2 regions of the Intestinimonas sp. RTP31139st1_F5_RTP31139_211217 genome follow, and region 1 is predicted to be linked to the other one. Evidence: riboswitches for the same ligand, from Rfam matches in the RefSeq annotation. Region 1 holds a riboswitch; the other holds the start of a gene.
What was found. A riboswitch is a leader RNA that binds a small molecule or an ion and turns the genes downstream of it on or off. The one in region 1 is predicted to bind cobalamin.

Region 1 (8,462 bases):
CCGGGGGTGTTCATGACCTCCTCGGCCGTGCCGCAGGCCACCACCTCGCCGCCGTGGACCCCGGCTCCGGGGCCGATATCCACGATATAGTCCGCTGCGCGCATGGTGTCCTCGTCGTGCTCCACCACCAGCAGGGTGTTGCCCAGGTCCCGCAGCCGCTTGAGGGTGGCCAGCAGCTTGTCGTTGTCCCGCTGATGGAGGCCGATGGAGGGCTCGTCCAGGATATAGAGGACCCCCATGAGGGAGGAGCCGATCTGGGTGGCCAGGCGGATGCGCTGGCTCTCGCCGCCGGAGAGGGTCCCGGCGGAGCGGCTGAGGGTCAGATACTGGAGGCCCACCGACTGGAGAAAGCCCAGGCGGCTCTTGATCTCCTTGAGGATGCGCTCGGCGATGAGCAGCTTCTGGGGAGAGAGCTCCAGCCCGCCTACGAAGTCCAGGGCCTGGGTCACCGACATCTGACAGAAGTCGTGGATGCTGATGCCGCCCACGGTGACGGCCAGGGCCTCTTTCCGCAGTCGCTTGCCGCCGCAGTCGGGGCAGGGGCGCTCGGACATGCAGTCCTCCAGCTCCCGGCGCATGGCGTCGGACTGGGTCTCCCGATAGCGGCGCTCCAGATTGTTGACCACGCCCTCAAAGGCCTGGTACAGGGTGCCCTGGCCCTGGGCGCGGTCGTAGGTGAGCTTCAGCTTCTCCCCTTTGGTGCCGTAGAGGATGACGTCCAGCACCTCGGGGGGCAGATCCTTCACCGGGGTGGTGAGCTTGAAGCCGTACTGCTTGGCCAGCGCCTCAAAATACATGCGGGAGATGGAGTCCCCCTTCACGTTGTTCCAGCCCGAGGCGGAGATGGCGCCCTCCAGAATGGAGAGACCGGGGTTGGGGATGATGAGGGCGGGGTCCACTTTGAGCTGGCTGCCCAGACCGGTACAGGTGGGACAGGCGCCGAAGGGGTTGTTGAAGGAGAACATGCGGGGGGCCAGCTCTTCGATGGAGATGCCGCAATCCTCGCAGGCGTAGTTCTGGGAGAAGAGAAGGTCCCGGTCCTCGCTTACGATATTGATGACCACCAGGCCGCCGGAGAGGCCGGCGGCGGTCTCCACCGAGTCGGTGAGGCGGCGGGCGACGTCCTCTTTGATGACCAGCCGGTCCACCACCACCTCGATGCTGTGCTTCCTGTTCTTGTCCAGCTTGATCTCCTCGGTGAGGTCGTAGATGGACCCGTCACACCGGACCCGGACGTAGCCGGACTTCCGGGCGTCCTCGAAGATCTTCTGATGCTCGCCCTTCTTGCCCCGGATGACGGGGGCCATGACCTGGATGCGGGTGGCCTCCGGCAGGGTCATCACCTGATCGATGATCTGGTCCACGGTCTGCTGCCGGATCTCCTTGCCGCACTTGGGGCAGTGGGGGGTGCCCACCCGGGCCCACAGCAGGCGGAGATAGTCATAGATCTCGGTGACGGTGCCCACGGTGGAGCGGGGGTTTTTGGAGGTGGTCTTCTGGTCGATGGAGATGGCGGGGGAGAGGCCGTCGATATAGTCCACGTCGGGCTTTTCCATCTGGCCCAGGAACATCCGGGCGTAAGAGGAGAGGGACTCCACGTACCGGCGCTGGCCCTCTGCGTAGATGGTGTCGAAGGCCAGGGAGGACTTGCCGGAGCCGGAGAGGCCCGTGAGCACCACCAGCTTGTCCCGGGGGATGGTGACGTCGATGTTTTTCAGGTTGTTGGCCCGGGCGCCTTTGACGGAGATGTGGTCTAGCATAGCTCTGTTGCTCCTTTATATCTTTCCACAGGGGAGAAAGTCGAGGTCAAACGATGGAAAAAACGCCGACCAAATAGCCGACCAGCGCGCCGCCGGTGCAGACGATCCAGCCCAGGCGGCGGCCGAACAGCTCCCAGTCGGAGGGCTCGGCCAGTTCCGGGTCCCGGATGAGGAATCCGAGATTCCAGCGGAAGAGCCGGTCGGCAAACAGAATGGAGAGGATGCCGACGGCGGCCAGACAGGTGGCCAGCCAATACAGGGATATGTCCCCCCGGTGCCTGAGGACGGGCGCCAGCACCAGAGGGAGAAGAAAGGAGACCGAAGGCTCGTGGGAGAAATCCATCTCCTGCCCGTCGGGACCATAGGCCTTGCCGCCGGCGTACCAGGAGAAGGAAAAAGAGGACACAGGCGCTCCGCTCTCATCGATCAGCACGGAAATGCCGCCGTCCAGCCAGCCGCCTCGGAATAGGATCTCATCCCCGCGGCGCACCTCCACACCGGTGAGCACATCGGCCATATCGTGGTCCCGGGGGACGGCGCCGGGGTCCTCGACGACGATATAGGGGCCATAGTCGCCGCCGTCGAAGCGGTATGTCACCCTGCCGTCGGGAGAGACCGCAAAGACGGCCTCCTTCCCATCCACCCGGCCGGCATAGAGCGTGGTTTCCCCCTGAACAGACCGGAGCAGCAGGGAGCCGCCGTATTCCACGCCGAGCCGGCCGTTGAGGATGAAGTAGAGCGCCGCAAAGAAAACCGGCATCGCGGCCAGCATCACCAGCAGGACCCTCTGAAACAGGGGGATGGCCCTCCATCTGGACATCACACACGCTCCTTTCAGATCGAGGATACGCCCCCGCCGGCGGGGGCGTCCAGGGGGTCCGTACGTTCGATCCGGAATATATTCAGGGTGTCCACATCCGGGCAGGCGAATACGGCGGTACCCGGTTCCTGGCCGGGGAGCGCGCCGCCGTAGCGCAGGATGTCCACATAGGGGAAGGCCACGTGCATGGCCATGGGGCACAGTTGTCCCCGTTCCGTGTCAAAGTCGAAGCTGTCCCCCACCTTGTGCCCCCTGTGGCAGCCGCAGGGACCCTTCCTGTCGATCAGTGTGATCCGGATTCTCGGCCTTTTCATGGATACGCCTCCTCGTGATAGCGGTCCTCCCGCCACTTGGCCGGGTTTTGGTCCATATATGCCCATATCCGCAGATAATCGGCCTCACTGCGGATGATGTGGTCGTGGAAGCCGCCCTGCCAGAGGTCGTTTTGCATGTCCTGATTTGTAAAGCGCTTGAGGGCGGTGATCATGCGCGCCCCACGATCCGGGACAATATAGGGGCCCTTCTCTTGGTACAGAAAGTGATAAAATAGCAGCCTTCCTGCCCATAGTCATAGTTTGGCAGCCTGTGAAGCCGGCCCATTTTATCACCTCTTTATATGCGGTGGTCCCAATCACAAAATAAAATTACTTCCATCTCAGCTCGATGATGCGGTCGCGGAGGACGGCGGCGTACTTGAACTCCAGCCGCTTGCTGGCCTCCCGCATCTCCTTTTCCAGCTTTTCCACGGCGGCGTCCCGCTCCTTTTTGGAGAGCTTGGTCTTGCGGCGCATGAGCTGCTCGGTCTCCTCCTCTTCGGCGGAGAGCTCGATGACGTCCCGAACGGATTTGATGATGGTCCTGGGCACGATGCCGCGGGCCCTGTTATAGGCGTCCTGCTTCTTCCGCCGCCGCTCGGTCTCGCCGATGGCCGCCATCATGGAGGGAGTCATCTTGTCGGCGTACATGACCACAAGGCCGTCGGCGTTCCGGGCGGCCCGCCCGATGGTCTGGATGAGGGAGGTCTCGCTGCGGAGGAAGCCCTCCTTGTCCGCGTCCAGAATGGCCACCAGGCTCACCTCCGGCAGGTCCAGGCCCTCCCGCAGGAGGTTGATGCCCACCAGCACGTCGTAGGTCCCCAGCCGCAGGTCCCGGATGATCTCCTGCCGCTCGATGGTGTCGATATCGTGGTGCATATACTGCACCTTGATGCCGGCGTTTTTCAGATAGGCGGTCAGGTCCTCCGCCATCTTTTTGGTGAGGGTGGTGACCAGCACCCGCTCCTTCCGGGCCGTCCGGTCGTTGATCTCGCCGATCAGATCGTCGATCTGGCCCTCCACGGGCCGCACGTCGATGCGGGGGTCCAGCAGTCCGGTGGGGCGGATGACCTGCTCCACGATCTGCCCCGCCCGGGTGCGCTCATACTCCCCCGGCGTGGCCGAGACGTACACCACCTGGTTGACCCGCTGCTCGAATTCCTCAAATTTCAGCGGCCGGTTGTCAAACGCGCAGGGGAGGCGGAAGCCGTAGTCCACCAGGGTGGTCTTGCGGGCCCGGTCCCCGTTGTACATGGCCCGGACCTGGGGCAGGGTGACATGGGACTCGTCGATGAACAGGAGAAAATCTTTGGGGAAGTAGTCCATCAGGGTCATGGGGGCGGAACCCACGGGCCGCCCGGCGATGACGCGGGAGTAGTTCTCGATGCCGGAGCAATAGCCCAGCTCCTGCATCATCTCAATGTCGTAGAGGGTGCGCTGCTTGATGCGCTGGGCCTCCACCAGCATGTTCCGGGACTCAAAGAAGGCCACCCGCTCCTCCAGCTCCCGGTAGATCTCCCCGATGGCCTTGTCCATCTTCTCCTTGGGGGTGATGTAGTGGCTGGCGGGGAAGATGGGCAGGTGCTCCAGCCGCCGGACCGGGGTGCCGGTGACCACATTGATCTCGCTGAGACGGTCGATCTCGTCGCCGAAGTACTCGATGCGGATGGCGGTATCCTTGAAATAGGCGGGCCAGACCTCTACCGTGTCCCCCCGCACCCGGAACATGTTCCTCTCAAAGGCGATGTCGTTGCGCTCGTAGCGGATCTCCACCAGGCGCCTGAGGAGCTCATCCCGGGGGAACTCGGCGCCCACCCGCAGGGGGACCATCATCTTGGCATAGTCGTCCGGCTCGCCCAGGCCGTAGATGCAGGAGACGGAGGAGACCACGATGACGTCCCGCCGCTCGATGAGGGAGGCGGTAGCGGAGAGACGCAGCCGGTCGATCTCATCGTTGGTGGCGGAGTCCTTCTCGATGAAGGTGTCGGTGTGGGGGATATAGGCCTCGGGCTGATAGTAGTCGTAGTAGCTGACGAAATATTCCACGGCGTTGTCCGGGAAGAATTCCTTGAATTCGGCGCAGAGCTGGGCGGCCAGCGTCTTGTTGTGGGCCAGCACCAGGGTGGGCTTCTGGACCTTCTCGATGACCTTGGCCATGGTGAAGGTCTTGCCGGAGCCGGTGACGCCCAGCAGGGCCTGCTCGCTCAGCCCGTTCTCGATGCCCGCGGCCAGGGCCGCGATGGCCTCGGGCTGGTCCCCGGCGGGCTCATAGGGGGAGACCACTTTAAAGTCAGGCATAGGTAAGACCTCCTCACAGGCGTAAGATTCCGAAGGGGCGGCCTGCCGCCGCCTCCAAAGAGGGCGGAAATCGTACATCCGTCCGATATTATATCAAAACAAATGTTCTATTGCAAGGGGAAAAGAACCCTCTCATTAAAAATCCGGCACCTCCGCCCCATACCCCTCAAACAGGCCGCTGTCCCGGAGGGAGACCATGTCGTCGTCGGCGAAGATGAGGTGGTCGGAGAGCTCCACCCCCACCTCCCGGAGAACGGCCCGGAGTCTGCGGGTGGTGGTCAGGTCGGCCTGGGATGGGAGGGCCAGGCCGGAGATGTGGTTGTGGGCCAGGATGGCGGTGGTGGCATTTTGAGCCAGGGCGGTCTCCACCACCTTGCGGGAGGTGATGTCGGCGGCGTTCACCGAGCCCTCGCCCAGCTTGTGCACGCCCAGCACCTTGCGCTTGGCGTCCATACACACCAGATAGACCATCTCGTTCCGGGCGCCCTGGCGAAAATAGGGGGCCAGGAATTCCCCGGCGGCCCGGGTGGAGTTGAGGACGGTGCCCAGGCTGGCCCGGTCCCGGTCGTACCGCCCCGCCAGCTTGGGCACCAGCTTGAGAAGGACGGCGGTGTGCTCCCCCACCCCGGGGACCTGCTGGAGGGATTCGGGCAGGGCGTCCATGACGCCGGCCAGGGAGCCGAACCGCTCCAGCAGGGCGTGGGAGAGCTCGTTCACGTCCCCCTGAGGGATGGCGTAGCACAGCAGAAGTTCCAGGAGCTGGTGGTCGTGAAAATCCTCCCCGTGGGAGAGAAACTGGGCCTTGAGCCGTTTGCGGTGTCCGTCATGGAGTCCCACGCCGCCGCCCCCTTTCTGAAAGGCCCCGCCCGCCGCCGGCGCTCAACGGGCCCCGTACTCCGCCAGGTAGGTCTCCATGCGGGCCTTTACGGCGTCGTCGATATAGACCTTGCCGTCCACCTCCCGGTTGTGGAGGAAGGCGATGATCTCCCGGACGGTGACGATGGGACAGACGGTGATGCCATAATCCTCCCGGAGCTCGTCCAGGGTGGAGCAGTCCCGGGTGCCCCGCTCCATGCGGTCCACGGAGACGAAGAGGGCCCGGATGGACACATCGGCCACCTGCTGGAAAAGGGCGATGGACTCCCGCACGGCGGTGCCGGCGGTGACCACGTCCTCCACAATGGCCACCCGGTCGCCGTCCTGGGGTTTGTAGCCCACCATGACGCCGCCTTCGCCGTGGTCCTTGGCCTCCTTGCGGTTGAAGCAGTAGGGGAGGTCCCGACCGTAGTTCCGGTAGAGGGAGGAGGCCGCCGCCACCGCCAGGGGGATGCCCTTGTAGGCGGGGCCGAAGAGGCAGTCCACCCCGTCGGGGAAGTGCTTCTGGATGCAGGCGGCGTAGTAGTCCCCCAGCTGGCTGGCCTGGGCGCCGGTCTTGTAGTTGCCGGTGTTGATGAAGTAGGGGGTCCTGCGTCCGGATTTGGTGGTGAAGTCGCCGAAGGTGAGCACGCCGGAGCGCACCATGAACGTGATGAACGCTTCCTTATAAGAGTGAGACATGAGCATTGGCCCCTTTCCAGTTTGTTTCGATTTCAGTCGAAATATTATATCACTATTGAAGGGGGCGCACAAGGAGGAAATGGGGTGGAAAAAGACGCGCGGAAAGGGGCCGGGCCGGGAATTTTTCTTGACAGACCACGGAAGGAGGCTTATACTAAAATATACAATTAAATATACGCTTCTGTTTTATGGAAACCGGTGTAATTCCGGTGCGGTGCCGCCACTGTAAGGGGGAGCCGCTGTGCAGTTAGGACACTGGACCCGAGGGGTCTGGGAAGTCGCACGGCGGCGGGGAACCCGAGCCAGGATACTTGGACAGAATGCCTTGCGTCGTAATCTGACGGACCATCAGAGGACGGAATTTTTTATGCCCGAGATTTCCTGTCGCTGCTGTGCCGACAGGAAATCTTTTTTTGCCTGTAAGCCGCTGCGGGACGCGGGAACGCGCCCTGTGGCCTTACATATTTTAAAACAGAGAAGGAGAACCGACATGAAACGAACCCTCGCCCTGTTCCTGGCGCTGACCCTCAGCCTTTCCCTCCTGGCCGGCTGCGGCGGCCAGGAGGCCCAGAGCACCCCCGCACCCATCGGGACCACAGCGCCCACCGCCACGCCCGACGCCGAAGAGCCCACCACGAAGGTGGTGGTGGACGGCCTGGGCCGTGAAGTGGAGATCCCCTGGCCTGTGGAGCGGGCCGTGGTGGCCAACCGCTACAACAGCGAGCTGATCCGCGCCTGCGGCGCCATTGACCGCGTCATCGCCGTGGACACCAATACCGCCCAGGACCGGGTCTATTGGAGCCAGTTCGACCCTGACAACGTGATCGGCAAGGGCCAGAGCGAGCTGAACTACGAGAAGATCGTGGATCTGGGGGCTCAGGTCCTCATCACCCCTAAGAACGGCACCTATGAGCAGGACCAGGAGATGCTGGAACCCTTCGGTATCAAGGTGCTGGTGGTCACCGGCTGGGACAACGCGGACCTGGTCAACCAGATCGAGGCCGTGGGACGGATCTTCGATGTGGAGGAGAAGGCGGCCGAGCTCAGGGCGTTCTATGAGGAGAACCAGCAGAAGCTGGACGCATGCCTGGCCAACGTGACCGAGAAAAAGACCGTCTACTGGGAGTACGGCGATCCCTACACCACCTGCATCCCCGGCACCTCCAACGACGGCTGGCACAACATGCTGGTCTCCGCCGGGGCCATCAACATTTTCGGCGACGAGAGCCTGGCGGGCAAGGACATCGACCCCGAGGCCATCCTGCTGGCCGACCCCGACCTCATCATCAAGACCAGCTCGGGCCCGGCCCTGAAGAATACCGGCGTGTATACGCCCCCCACCCAGGAGATGTATGAGGAGATGACCGCCGAGATGGTCAGCCGCCCCGGCTGGTCCGACCTGAAGGCCGTCCAGAACAAGAACCTCTACTGCACCACCGGCTTCTGTGCCGGCGGCCTGGGCAAGCTCATCGGCGCCCTGTACACCGCCACCTGGCTCTATCCGGACGAGTGCGCGGACATCGACCCCGACGCCGTGTTCGGCGAGTGGATGTCCATGCAGGAAGTCGGCCCCATCGAGGGCCACGTCTACCGCCTGCCCTGATATGTCCCTGCATGTGGAAACGCCCGGCCCCGCGCTGGGGGAGGAGATCAGGAGCTACCGGCGGCTCAAGGCGCTCTTTGCCGCGGCGGTGGCGGCGGCCACACTGGTGG
Region 2 (10,737 bases), on a different contig from region 1:
ATGGACTCCAAGACCTTTGACAACGGCACCATCTGCGCCTCCGAACAGTCCATTATCTGCGACGAGGATATGGTGCCCGCTGTCCGGGCCGAGATGGAAAAGCAGGGCGCTTACTTCCTCAATGAGTCTGAGCGGGAAAAGCTGGGCAGATACATCCTTCGCGCCAACGGGACCATGAACCCCGAGATCGTGGGCCGCAGCGTGGAGACCATTGCCAGGCTGGCGGGACTCACCGATGTTCCCGCCACCGCCCGTGTGCTGGTGGCCGCTGAGGACGGCGTGGGCCGCGGACATCCCTATTCCAATGAGAAGCTGGCCCCCATCCTGGCCTTCTACACGGGCACCGACTACAAGGACGTATGCGAGAAGGTCTGCACCATCCTTCGCTATGAAGGCGCGGGCCACACCTTCTCCATGCACACCAAGAACGACGAGATGGTGGACTATTTTGCCAAGCGAGTCCCCGCCTCCCGCATCATGGTGAATACCCCCAGCGCCCTTGGCGGCATCGGCGGCACCACCGGCCTCATGCCCGCGCTGACCCTGGGCTGCGGCGCTGTGGGCGGCTCCGCCACTTCCGAGAACGTGGGGCCCATGCAGCTCCTCAATACCCGCAAGGTGGCCTATGGGCTCAAAGAACTGGAGGACATCCGTGCCAGTGTGCCCGACTGCTCTGACGGCATCTGCCGCGTCCGGGGCGGAGATTTGAGCACGGCGGACGTGGAGGATATCGTCCGTGCCATCATGGCCCGTCTCCAGAACGCATAAGTACGAGATATTTTTAGGAGGAAACTAATATGGCAACTCAGCAGGCACTGGGCATGATCGAGACCAAGGGTCTCGTCTCTTCCATCGAGGCGGCCGACGCCATGGTCAAGGCCGCCAACGTCACCCTCATCGGCAAGGTCCATGTGGGCGGCGGTCTGGTGACCGTGATGGTCCGCGGGGACGTGGGCGCCGTCAAGGCGGCCACCGACGCGGGTGCAGCCGCGGCCGAGCGCGTGGGCGAGCTCATTTCCGTCCATGTCATCCCCCGTCCCCACGAGGAAGTGGAGTACATTCTCCCCTCCCTGGATAAGCAGTAACCATTTTTCCCATCCCCTCCCGCGGCGGGGAAGCGCCCCGGGACCGGCAGTCCGGTCCCGGGGGCCCGCCCGGACTGCGGGGAGGAGACTAGTTTAGGAGAGTGCTGAATATGGCAACAATGCAAGCTCTGGGCATGATCGAGACCAAGGGTCTCGTGGCCTCTATCGAAGCGGCCGACGCCATGGTCAAGGCCGCCAACGTTACCCTCATCGGCAAGGTCCACGTGGGCGGCGGTCTGGTGACCGTGATGGTCCGCGGGGACGTGGGAGCTGTCAAGGCGGCCACCGACGCCGGCGCGGCCGCGGCCGAACGTGTGGGCGAGCTGATCTCTGTCCATGTGATTCCCCGTCCCCATGAGGAAGTGGAGTATATCCTCCCCTCCCTGGATAAGTAAAACAGCGTAAGCTGTAAATAAACCAACCGACGGAGGGGGTGAAGCGCTTGAAATGTATCACAGAGGATGCCCTGCGGTGTGAGCTGCGGGCCACAGAGCCCGAGTGCTATGTCATTCCGGAGGGAAAGATCCTCACCCCGGCTGCGCGGGAGTATCTGCAGTCCAGGAAAATCAAGATCGTAAAGGCGGGACAGCAGGAGAAGACCCGCATCGTCGCCACCGAGGTGCCACCTATGCCCGAGGTGACGATGGCCGCGCCCACATCGGCGCCCGCGCCCCAGCCCCAGGCGGTCAAGCCCAAGTTTGTGGACTATGAGACCGGCGCCTTCTATATGGAGAAGCCGGAACATATGACCCATCTGGTGGGGAATGTACTGGTGGTGAAAAACCATCCCCGCATTCTCTTCCGGGGCAAGCTGGACTCCCTGCAGAGCCTGTTTGTGCTCGCGCAGGTGGAGATCCACGAGCACGGCGGCAGCCAGGCCCTGATCGACGATCTGGACGACGTGCTGAACATCCTGCGGGAAATGATGCGCTGCGATGTGCTGGATGAGCCCTTCACGATGGAGAAGATGATCGGCCTCACCCATGCGGAGCTGCGGGAACAGTCCCATGACCCGAAGCGCTTCTTCGGGGTCAAGGCCATGGTGCTGCCCGATTACACCATGGGTAAGGACTTTGCACTGCTCAATCAGTTGCGCACGGCGGTACGCGAGACCGAGGTGGCTGCGGCGGAGGCCTTCCACGATGGCGCCAAATATACCCGGGGCGATATCATCGAGGAGCTTAACCGGATGTCCAGCGCCATGCACATCATGATGTGCCGCTATCTGGCCGGGCAGTATCAGAATTGAATTCAAAACCCAATTAAAGGAGCGCCGAGAGCATGATGGATCTGGACCGCGTAAACGCATATATGGCCCGTGTGGAGGAGTCGGAGACCAAGACCTTCCAGCCTGTCGGCAGTAAGCTGAAGGTGGGCCTGGACCTTGGCACGGCCTATATCGTTATGGTCGTCCTGGATGAGGAGAACAATCCGATCGCCTGTGAGAAGCAGGCGGCTCAGGTCCTGCGGGACGGCGTGGTAGTGGATTATTCCGGGGCGCTCCGCATCGTCAAGGAACTCAAGGCCAAGCTGGAGGAGCGCCTGGGCACGGAGCTGATGAACTGCGCCATCGCGATGCCTGCGGGCACCGAGTCCAGCGTCAAGACCCACCAGTATGTGGCCGAGGGGGCCGGATTCGAGGTCACGAACGTCCTGGATGAGCCCTCCGCCGCCAACTCGATCTACCAGATCGAGGATGGCGTGGTGGTGGACATCGGCGGCGGGACCACCGGCCTTGCCATCCTGAAGGACGGTAAGGTGGTCCAGATTGAGGATGAGCCCACCGGAGGCACCCATCTCACCTTGGTACTGGCGGGAAATTTCCACGTCCCCTTCCAGGAGGCCGAGGCCATCAAGCAGGATTATTCCCGCCACAAGGAGATTCTGCCGGTGGTAAAGGCGGTCGTCGAGAAGATGGCGTCCATTGTGAACCGCTATATCGATAAGGAACACACCGACGCCATCTATCTGTGCGGCGGCACCTGTTGTCTGACGGGGATCGAAAAGATCTTCGAAAAAGAGACGGGGATCAGGACCATCAAGCCGGCAAACCCGTTCCTGGTGACGCCTGCGGGTATCGCCATGAACTGCAAAATCTGAATGTTTTTAGAAAGGAGGGGAAGGCATGGATCATAATGCTATCGTGGATGAGATCTTGCGGCGCGTAGCCGAGAAGATTTCAGAAGCGGAAGGCGGCAGCGCCGATTGTGGGGAGTGCGGTGACTGCGGCGACAAGCCAGGACTGCTGATCCTCACCCAGGATCACGGTACAGCCTGCCATGCCATGCTGGAAAGCGAGGCCCTGAAAGCCCACTACAGCACGGATTGCGCGCTCATGCACCACTATGAAGTGGATTTGAACAACTTTGAGGCCGTGATCCTCTTCAACCTGACCTGCGACGCCCTTTGTAAGCTGGCGTCGGGCACCTGTGACAGCGCATATACCCGTCTTGCCTCCCAAGCCATCCTCTCAGGTAAAAAGGTCTACGTTCCCACCGAAGAGGTGGAGTTGTACCAGTACAAGGAGACGGCACCCGCTGCCTACTATCATATGATGCAGCAGAAGCTGGATCTGTTGGTGGCCTCCGGCGTGGTCGTCTGTGCGCAGGCCAGCCTGGAACAGGTCATTCTCGGCGCGGCGGAACCCGCCCCCGTTCCGGCGGCAGCGCCTGCGGTGCCGGAGTGCGCCTGCTCGGCGCCGATGTGCGCAGAGCAAAAGGAACTGCGCATCGACAAGCGGGTACTCACCGAAAAGGATCTGATTGAGGCCAATATGGCCGGGGTCACCTGTATCCGCATCAGCGAGAAATGTATCATCACCGCCCTTGCAAAGGACGCCGCCAAAGACCGCGGCATGAGCATCGTCAAGGACGAGGCGTGATGACGCCGGGGATCGGGAGAGCGCCCTGCGCTCTCCCGGGCCTGGCCGCCCAACAGTCAAACAGGGGGACAGCATATGAAAGTCGCAAAAGTCATCGGCAACATCTGGGCTACCCGCAAAGAGGAAAAGCTGGCCGGCTATAAGCTGCTCATCGTGCAGCCCATCAATATCCTGGACGGCTCCAAAGACAAGACGCCCATCGTGGCCGCCGATATCATCGGCGCCGGTGTGGGCGAGACGGTCATCATCGTCGGCGGAAGCTCGGCCCGGAGCGCGGCCGGGGACATGGCGGTCCCCGTTGACGCCACTGTGGTGGGTATCGTGGACGACCAGGAGATCGACTCCAGCATTTTGGACTAAGGTAAGGGATTAAGGCGGTGAAAGCATGAATCTGACCGAAGCAGTCAAGGCAGCCGGTATCGTCGGCGCAGGCGGCGCTGGGTTTCCCACCCACGTCAAGCTGAACGCCAAGGCCGAATGCTTTGTGGTCAACGCCGCAGAGTGCGAGCCTCTCATCGAGACAGATAAATATCTGTGCCGCACCTATGCGGACGAGATCATCGCCGCAGTGGCCGCCGTGGCCACCCATCTGGGGGCCGAACGGGCGGTGATCGCATTGAAAGGAAAGTATAGGGCTGAGATTGCCGCACTTTCCGATGCCATCGGGCGCATGGGCGCCCAAGTGGAGATATTTGAGATGGGGACCTTCTATCCCGCAGGCGACGAGCAGACCATGGTCCAGCAGGTCACGGGCCGCTCGGTCCCGGAGCGGGGCCTCCCACTGGACGTGGGATGCGTAGTGGACAACGTGGGCACCCTGCTCAATATCTTCGACGCCCTGCAGGGTAAAAACGTTACCGATAAGTTCCTCTCCGTGGTGGGCGAGGTAAAGGCTCCCATCATGCTCCACGTTCCCGTGGGCACCGCCATTACCGAGTGTGTGGCGGCGGCAGAGCCGACCATCGGCGCGTATTCTTTGATCCTGGGCGGACCCATGATGGGCAAGGTTCTGGAGGACCAGGCGGCCATTGAGGCGGCTGTGGTCACCAAGACTACTGGCAATATCATTGTCCTTCCCAAGGACCACTATTTGTTCCGCCGGGCGGCACTCCCTATGGCAGCCATCCGGCATCAGACCAGAAGCGCCTGCATTCAGTGCCGCATGTGCACCGACCTCTGCCCCCGCTACCTCATTGGTCACCAGATCCGCCCCAATCTGGTGATGCGGAATCTCTGGCGTGAGGAGAGGATGGAGGACAACGAGGAATATCTCCGGGCGTTTGGAGATGCGGCAAACTGCTGCGACTGCGGCGTTTGTGAGATGTTCGCCTGCCCCATGGGGCTCTCTCCGAGAAAAGTGAACCAGTACATCAAAGGGCAGCTCCGCTCCCGTGGTATCCAGGTCCCGCGGAACATGGAGCCGCAGGCAAGAGAGTTTGTGGATCAGCGGCACACGCCCACGGACCGGCTGGTGGCTCGTCTGGGCCTCAGCCAATATTACGGTCTCCACGCCCATACGTGTAAGGAACTGCACCCAGAGACAGTGTTCGTCCCCTTCTCACAGCACATTGGGAAGCCCGCAATCCCGGTAAAGGCAGCGGGCGACCATGTGGAGAAAGGCGAATTGTTGGCGCAGGCGGCGGAAGGCCTGTCTGCGAATATCCACGCCAGCATTTCCGGCGTGGTGGAGGAGATCACCGAAAAAGGCGCCCGCATCCGCGGTCGGAAGGAGTGAGAAGCATGGGAAACGCCAGCAGACTTGCCATCGGCATGGTGGAACTCAACAGCATCGCCAGGGGCATCGAAACCTGCGATTACATGGTGAAGGCGGCCCAGGTGGACCTCATCCGCTCCTCCACCGTCTGCCCTGGCAAGTACATGATCCTGATCGCCGGCGACACTGGCGACGTAAAAGCCTCCATGGCTGAGGGAATCAAGCGGGGCGGAGAGTGCGTGGTGGACACCCTGACCCTCCCCAACGTGCACCCTCAGGTCATTCAGGCCATCAGCATGACCACGCAGGTAGAAAAGCCGGGCGCCGTGGGCGTTCTGGAGTTTTACTCTGTGGCCTCCGCCATTACGGCCGCCGATGTGGCTGCCAAGGCGGCCAATATCACCCTCATTGAGGTCCGCATCGGCTACGCCATCGGCGGCAAGGGCTATGTGACCCTGACCGGTGATGTGGGTGCGGTCCGGGCGGCTGTGGCCGCGGCGGAGCGGGAGGCGGAGCTCCTGGTGGGCACCACGGTCATCCCCAGGCCGTCGCCTAAGCTGTTCCAGTCCCTGCTGTAAGCAAAACGGAGGGGCAGCCCTCCGAAACCGATTCATCAAGAGAAGGAGAAGGAGCATAATATGGATTTTAGTGAACTGATTGCTGCTGCCGACCCCAGTGTCTTTACCGAGAGTATTTCCGCATGGATCTCCGGTATTTCCATCAACTCCGTGATCATGATGATCATGATGATCTTCATGCTCGTGGGCGCCATCGATAAGATCTGCGGCAACAAGCTGGGTTACGGCGAAAAGTTTGAGGAAGGCTTCAACGCCATGGGCCCTCTGGCCATGTCCATGGCCGGCGTTGTGGCGGCCGCCCCGGTGCTGTCTATGCTGCTGGGCCCCATCCTGAAGCCCATTTACGGCATCTTCGGAGCCAGCCCCGCCATGTTCGCCACCACCCTGCTGGCCTGTGACATGGGCGGTTATCCTCTGGCCATGCAGCTGGCCGAGGGCGACGTAGCCATTGGAAACTTTGCCGGCCTGATTCTGGGCACCATGATGGGCCCCACCATCGTGTTTACCATCCCCGTGGCTCTGGGCATCATCAAGAAGGAAGACCGTGGCTATCTGGGTGCCGGCGTCCTGGCCGGTCTCATCACCGTGCCCATCGGCTGTATTGTCGGCGGCCTGATGATGAATACCCTGGCCCCAGAGTATCACCTCAACTTCATCACCATCATCCAGAACCTGATCCCCGTAATCATCATCGCGGCCCTGATCGTCCTCGGCCTGTGGTTCGCCCCCGGCCCCATGATCAACGGCTTTAACAAGTTCGGCACCGGCGTTACCATCGTGATCACCGCCCTCACCGCCATCGCGGTGTTCGAGCAAATCACCGGTATCATGTTCCCTGTGTTCCACATCATGGTGGAGAACCCCGCCGACGGCTCCCGTGGCCTGGACAGCGGCCTGCTGACCTGCGGTCAGATCGCCATCGTCCTCATCGGCGCGTTCCCCATGGTGGAGTGGATCACCCGTACCTTCGGCAAGCCCCTGGAGAAGATCGGTGCCGCTCTGGGCATGAACGAGCAGGGCTCTGCCGGCATGGTGGCCAACCTGGCCAACAACATCGCCATGTTCAACATCATGGGCGAGATGAACCCGAAGGGCAAGCTGCTGAACGTGGCCTTCGCCGTGTCTGCCGCCTTTGTGTTCGGCGATCACCTGGGCTTTACCGCCGGCAACAACCCCGACATGATCTTCCCTGTGATCGTGGGCAAGCTGGTGGCTGGTGTTACCGCCATTATCGTGGCCAATATTCTGGCCCCCAAACTGCTGGCTAAGATCGAGAACGTAAAGTTCTGACAACAAGACCGCCTGGAAAGGTAAGGAATCGCTATGAATGTAAGTGAAGAACTCATCCGCAGCATCGTGGAAAAGGTCCTCTCGGAGACGGCCGCCGCGTCCTCCTGCGGCTGTGGCTTTGAGAAGCACGTGGATCCCAGCGGCGTACTCAGCGTCAAGACCTCCACCGTGAAGCTGGAGCCCTTTGAGGGGCGGAACGACGTCAAGCTCAAGGATGTGGCCACTCTGGAAGAGGCGCCCCGCATGGGTTGCGGCATCATGGAGCTCACCGACGGAGCCGACTTCGAGTGGACCCTGACCTATGACGAGTGGGACATCGTGCTGGAAGGCCGTCTGGAGATCAAGATCGACGGGCGTGTGGTAGGCGGAGATGCCGGAGACGTCATCTACATCCCCAAGGGTAGCCATATCCATTTCAGCACCCCCGATCACGCCAAATACGCCTATACCGTGTTCCCTGCCGACTGGCAGTAAGGAAGCGGGACCTCCTTCCCATCCCCCCGCCGCCCATTGGGCGGCGGGGGGATATTGTCTTTCAGATTTTTCCTTTTCCCCTTGACAGGGGTTGAAGAGGAGATTATAATAAAATCAGCCAAGCTGACAACTGAATCATAAGTGGTACGCAGGTGCTGATCCCATTTGCTCAAAAGGGAAGTCGGGTGAGAATCCCGCACAAAGCCGTTGCTGTATTGGTGAAGCGGACCCCCAAGATGTCACTGGAGTGAGAACTCTGGGAAGGCGGGGAGCGCGTTTGACACCTAAGTCAGAATACCTGCCTGTGTATGGCGCACGAGAAACCTCCTCGCGCTTAGGAGGGTGCAGCCCCTGTGTCACTTCCACAGGGCTATTGCTGTATCCTTGTTAGAGGATACGGCTTTTTTGTTGTCGGCGCTCACTCCTTATGTGACGTGTCAGGTGGCTTCTTCACCTCCCTTTGGACTGGTATGGCGATCCGAAGAAGGACGCGGGCCCGTAGCTGCCACTGCGGGGCCCGCCCATACCAGGAATATCCACCTGTGGGAAGACCGTGGGGCGCTCCGACGTAGGGGGTGTCCCACGGCTTTTTTTCAGTTCATGTGAGAGAAAGGAGGCGTTTGGTTGAAAAAGTTGATCAGTATGCCGATGACCGCTGGAACGCTGGCGGAGTATCCATCGACCAGGAGCTTGGAGGCAGCTTGCCGACACTTTGATTGCGACGGGCTGGAGGTGATCTGGGGCGGGGAAGACCTGCCGGAGAACATCCCGGAGCATCTCCATGTGGGATACCATCTGACCTTCTTCCCGGACTGGCTGGATTTCTGGCGGGCGGACCGGAGGGCGCTGACCCGCAAGTTTGGGAGCGCGACCGCATGGACCTCCTTTTACGGCGGACCGGAGGGGCCGGACACCCTGTTGAAGCTCTATTCCGAGGATCTCGACCGTGCGGTGCAGTGGGGGGCCGAGTATGTGGTCTTCCACGTCTCGGATGTGTCCGTGGAGGAGGGCTATACCTATCGTTGGGAGCACAACCATCAGGAGGTCGTCGACGCGGCGCTGGAGGTCATCAACACGCTGCTTTCGGGCCGAAATCTTACACTGGCCTTCCTAGTGGAGAACCAGTGGTGGCCGGGCTTCACCTTCACAATGCCGGCGCTTACCAGGCGCCTGCTGGATGGCATTCAGTATGAGAATAAGGGCATTATGCTGGATACCGGCCATTTGATGAATGCGAACCTGGAGCTCAGGACACAGGAGGAAGGGGCGGACTGGGTCAGCCGAATGCTGGAGGAGCACGGCGGGCTGGGGAGCATGGTCCGGGGAATCCACCTCCACCAGAGCCTCAGCGGCGCCTATGTAAAGGCCCACACAGGCAGCCTGCCGGACCCCTGGCCGGTGGACTATGCGGAGCAGTTCTGCCAGAGTTATCAGCATATCCTGAGCATCGATACCCATCGCCCATGGACCACCCCCGCCGTACGGGCGCTGGTGGAAAGGATCGCTCCGGAATGGCTGGTACATGAGCTCTCTGCGGCGAACCGTGCGGAGCGGGACAAGCGGTTGGAGATCCAAAGCCGGGCTCTGGGCGTTCTTTAGAAAAGAAAGTCCGTTGGGGGAGGGGCGCACGCGGGTGCGTCCCTCTTCCACTGGGAAAATTCCCGGCAAAAGGCCTAAGAAACATTGACAAGAGCCCAAGGTTTGTGTATAATTCAAATAACGTCAAGCGGGTCACGCGAAAGAGCGGATCTGCCTGTTATGCGAGATGTGCGGAAGCGTCTTGAGCACCCGTCCGGTGTTTGAGTGCGCTTTTTTTGTTGTTGAAAGGCCCCTTGGGGGATGTGTGGTGGAATATGCAGGCAAAGGGAAACTATGTTGTCCTGGCAGACAGCAGCGCGGAGGACCGCGGGAGACTGCGGGGGATTTTGGAGCGGGGCGGATATACGGTCGCCGGAGAAGCCAACGACGGCGTGGAGCTGGTCCAGCTCTGTGAGGCGCTTCGGCCGGAGACGGTCTTTCTGGATATCCCCCTGCGCTATCTGGATGGCCTTTCGGCGGCCGCCTACCTGCGAAAGGAGCATTTGGCGGAGCTGGTCTTCTTTGTGACAGGGCGGTCGGACGAAAGGCTGGTGTCCGCAGCCAGAGATCTGGGAGCGGGAGGTTATCTGGTAAAGCCGGTGACGGAAAAACAGCTACTGCCGGGGTTGGCCGCAGCTCTGGCGCGGAACAGAGCCATGGAGCGCATCCGGCAGGACTGTGCCGAAGTCGAACGGCAGATCAGTGAGCACCGGACGCTGGAGCGGGCCAAATGTGCCGTCATGGAGCGGGAGAAGCTCAATGCGGGGGATGCGCTGGACTTTCTGCGGAGGGTGGCGGAGGAGAAGCGGATGCCTCTTTTGAAAATCGCGGAGCTTTTCACCGCACTGCCCGGGGCCAGTCCGGAGCAGTGAGCGGTCTGCTGGCCAGGGAGAGCTCTATGTTCAGGTTCGACAGGGTGTCGATCGAAAACGACATGCTTGGGCGGGGGAAAACCACCGTCCGTATGACCCTTCCCCGGTTTTCAAACAGAGCCCGGGTCGTTACGATGAGGAGGAAACAAATATGAAGCGGGATCCTGTAAGAGCAAGCGTCCTGGCGACCAAGATCATTCCCAATGTGGCCGCCGATCTGGCCAAGGAGCTGGGCCTTCTGCCTGGCGAGAAGTCCCTGGCCCTG

Region 2: it holds a riboswitch for cobalamin, as region 1 does, so the genes downstream of both, ABUA09_RS16890 (apurinic/apyrimidinic endonuclease family protein) here and ABUA09_RS17370 (ABC transporter substrate-binding protein) in region 1, are expected to answer to the same signal.

What each region holds. Positions count from the first base shown of each region.
Region 1 covers NZ_JBCOAQ010000061.1:15-8,476, reverse strand. The annotation lists gene uvrA (excinuclease ABC subunit UvrA) at 1-1,760, opposite strand, end outside; gene ABUA09_RS17400 (DUF6199 family natural product biosynthesis protein) at 1,807-2,580, opposite strand; gene ABUA09_RS17395 (TIGR04076 family protein) at 2,595-2,894, opposite strand; gene ABUA09_RS17390 (hypothetical protein) at 2,891-3,067, opposite strand; gene uvrB (excinuclease ABC subunit UvrB) at 3,225-5,192, opposite strand; gene ABUA09_RS17380 (JAB domain-containing protein) at 5,328-6,029, opposite strand; gene pyrE (orotate phosphoribosyltransferase) at 6,072-6,749, opposite strand; cobalamin riboswitch at 6,940-7,060, shown strand; gene ABUA09_RS17370 (ABC transporter substrate-binding protein) at 7,240-8,352, shown strand.
Region 2 covers NZ_JBCOAQ010000051.1:1,519-12,255, forward strand. The annotation lists gene ABUA09_RS16835 (acetaldehyde dehydrogenase (acetylating)) at 1-768, shown strand, start outside; gene ABUA09_RS16840 (BMC domain-containing protein) at 798-1,085, shown strand; gene eutM (ethanolamine utilization microcompartment protein EutM) at 1,196-1,480, shown strand; gene ABUA09_RS16850 (cobalamin adenosyltransferase family protein) at 1,519-2,334, shown strand; gene eutJ (ethanolamine utilization protein EutJ) at 2,367-3,185, shown strand; gene ABUA09_RS16860 (hypothetical protein) at 3,211-3,966, shown strand; gene ABUA09_RS16865 (EutN/CcmL family microcompartment protein) at 4,042-4,326, shown strand; gene ABUA09_RS16870 (4Fe-4S dicluster domain-containing protein) at 4,352-5,701, shown strand; gene ABUA09_RS16875 (BMC domain-containing protein) at 5,707-6,258, shown strand; gene ABUA09_RS16880 (ethanolamine utilization protein EutH) at 6,319-7,548, shown strand; gene ABUA09_RS16885 (EutQ-related cupin domain-containing protein) at 7,582-8,022, shown strand; cobalamin riboswitch at 8,156-8,342, shown strand; gene ABUA09_RS16890 (apurinic/apyrimidinic endonuclease family protein) at 8,647-9,621, shown strand; gene ABUA09_RS16895 (ANTAR domain-containing response regulator) at 9,876-10,472, shown strand.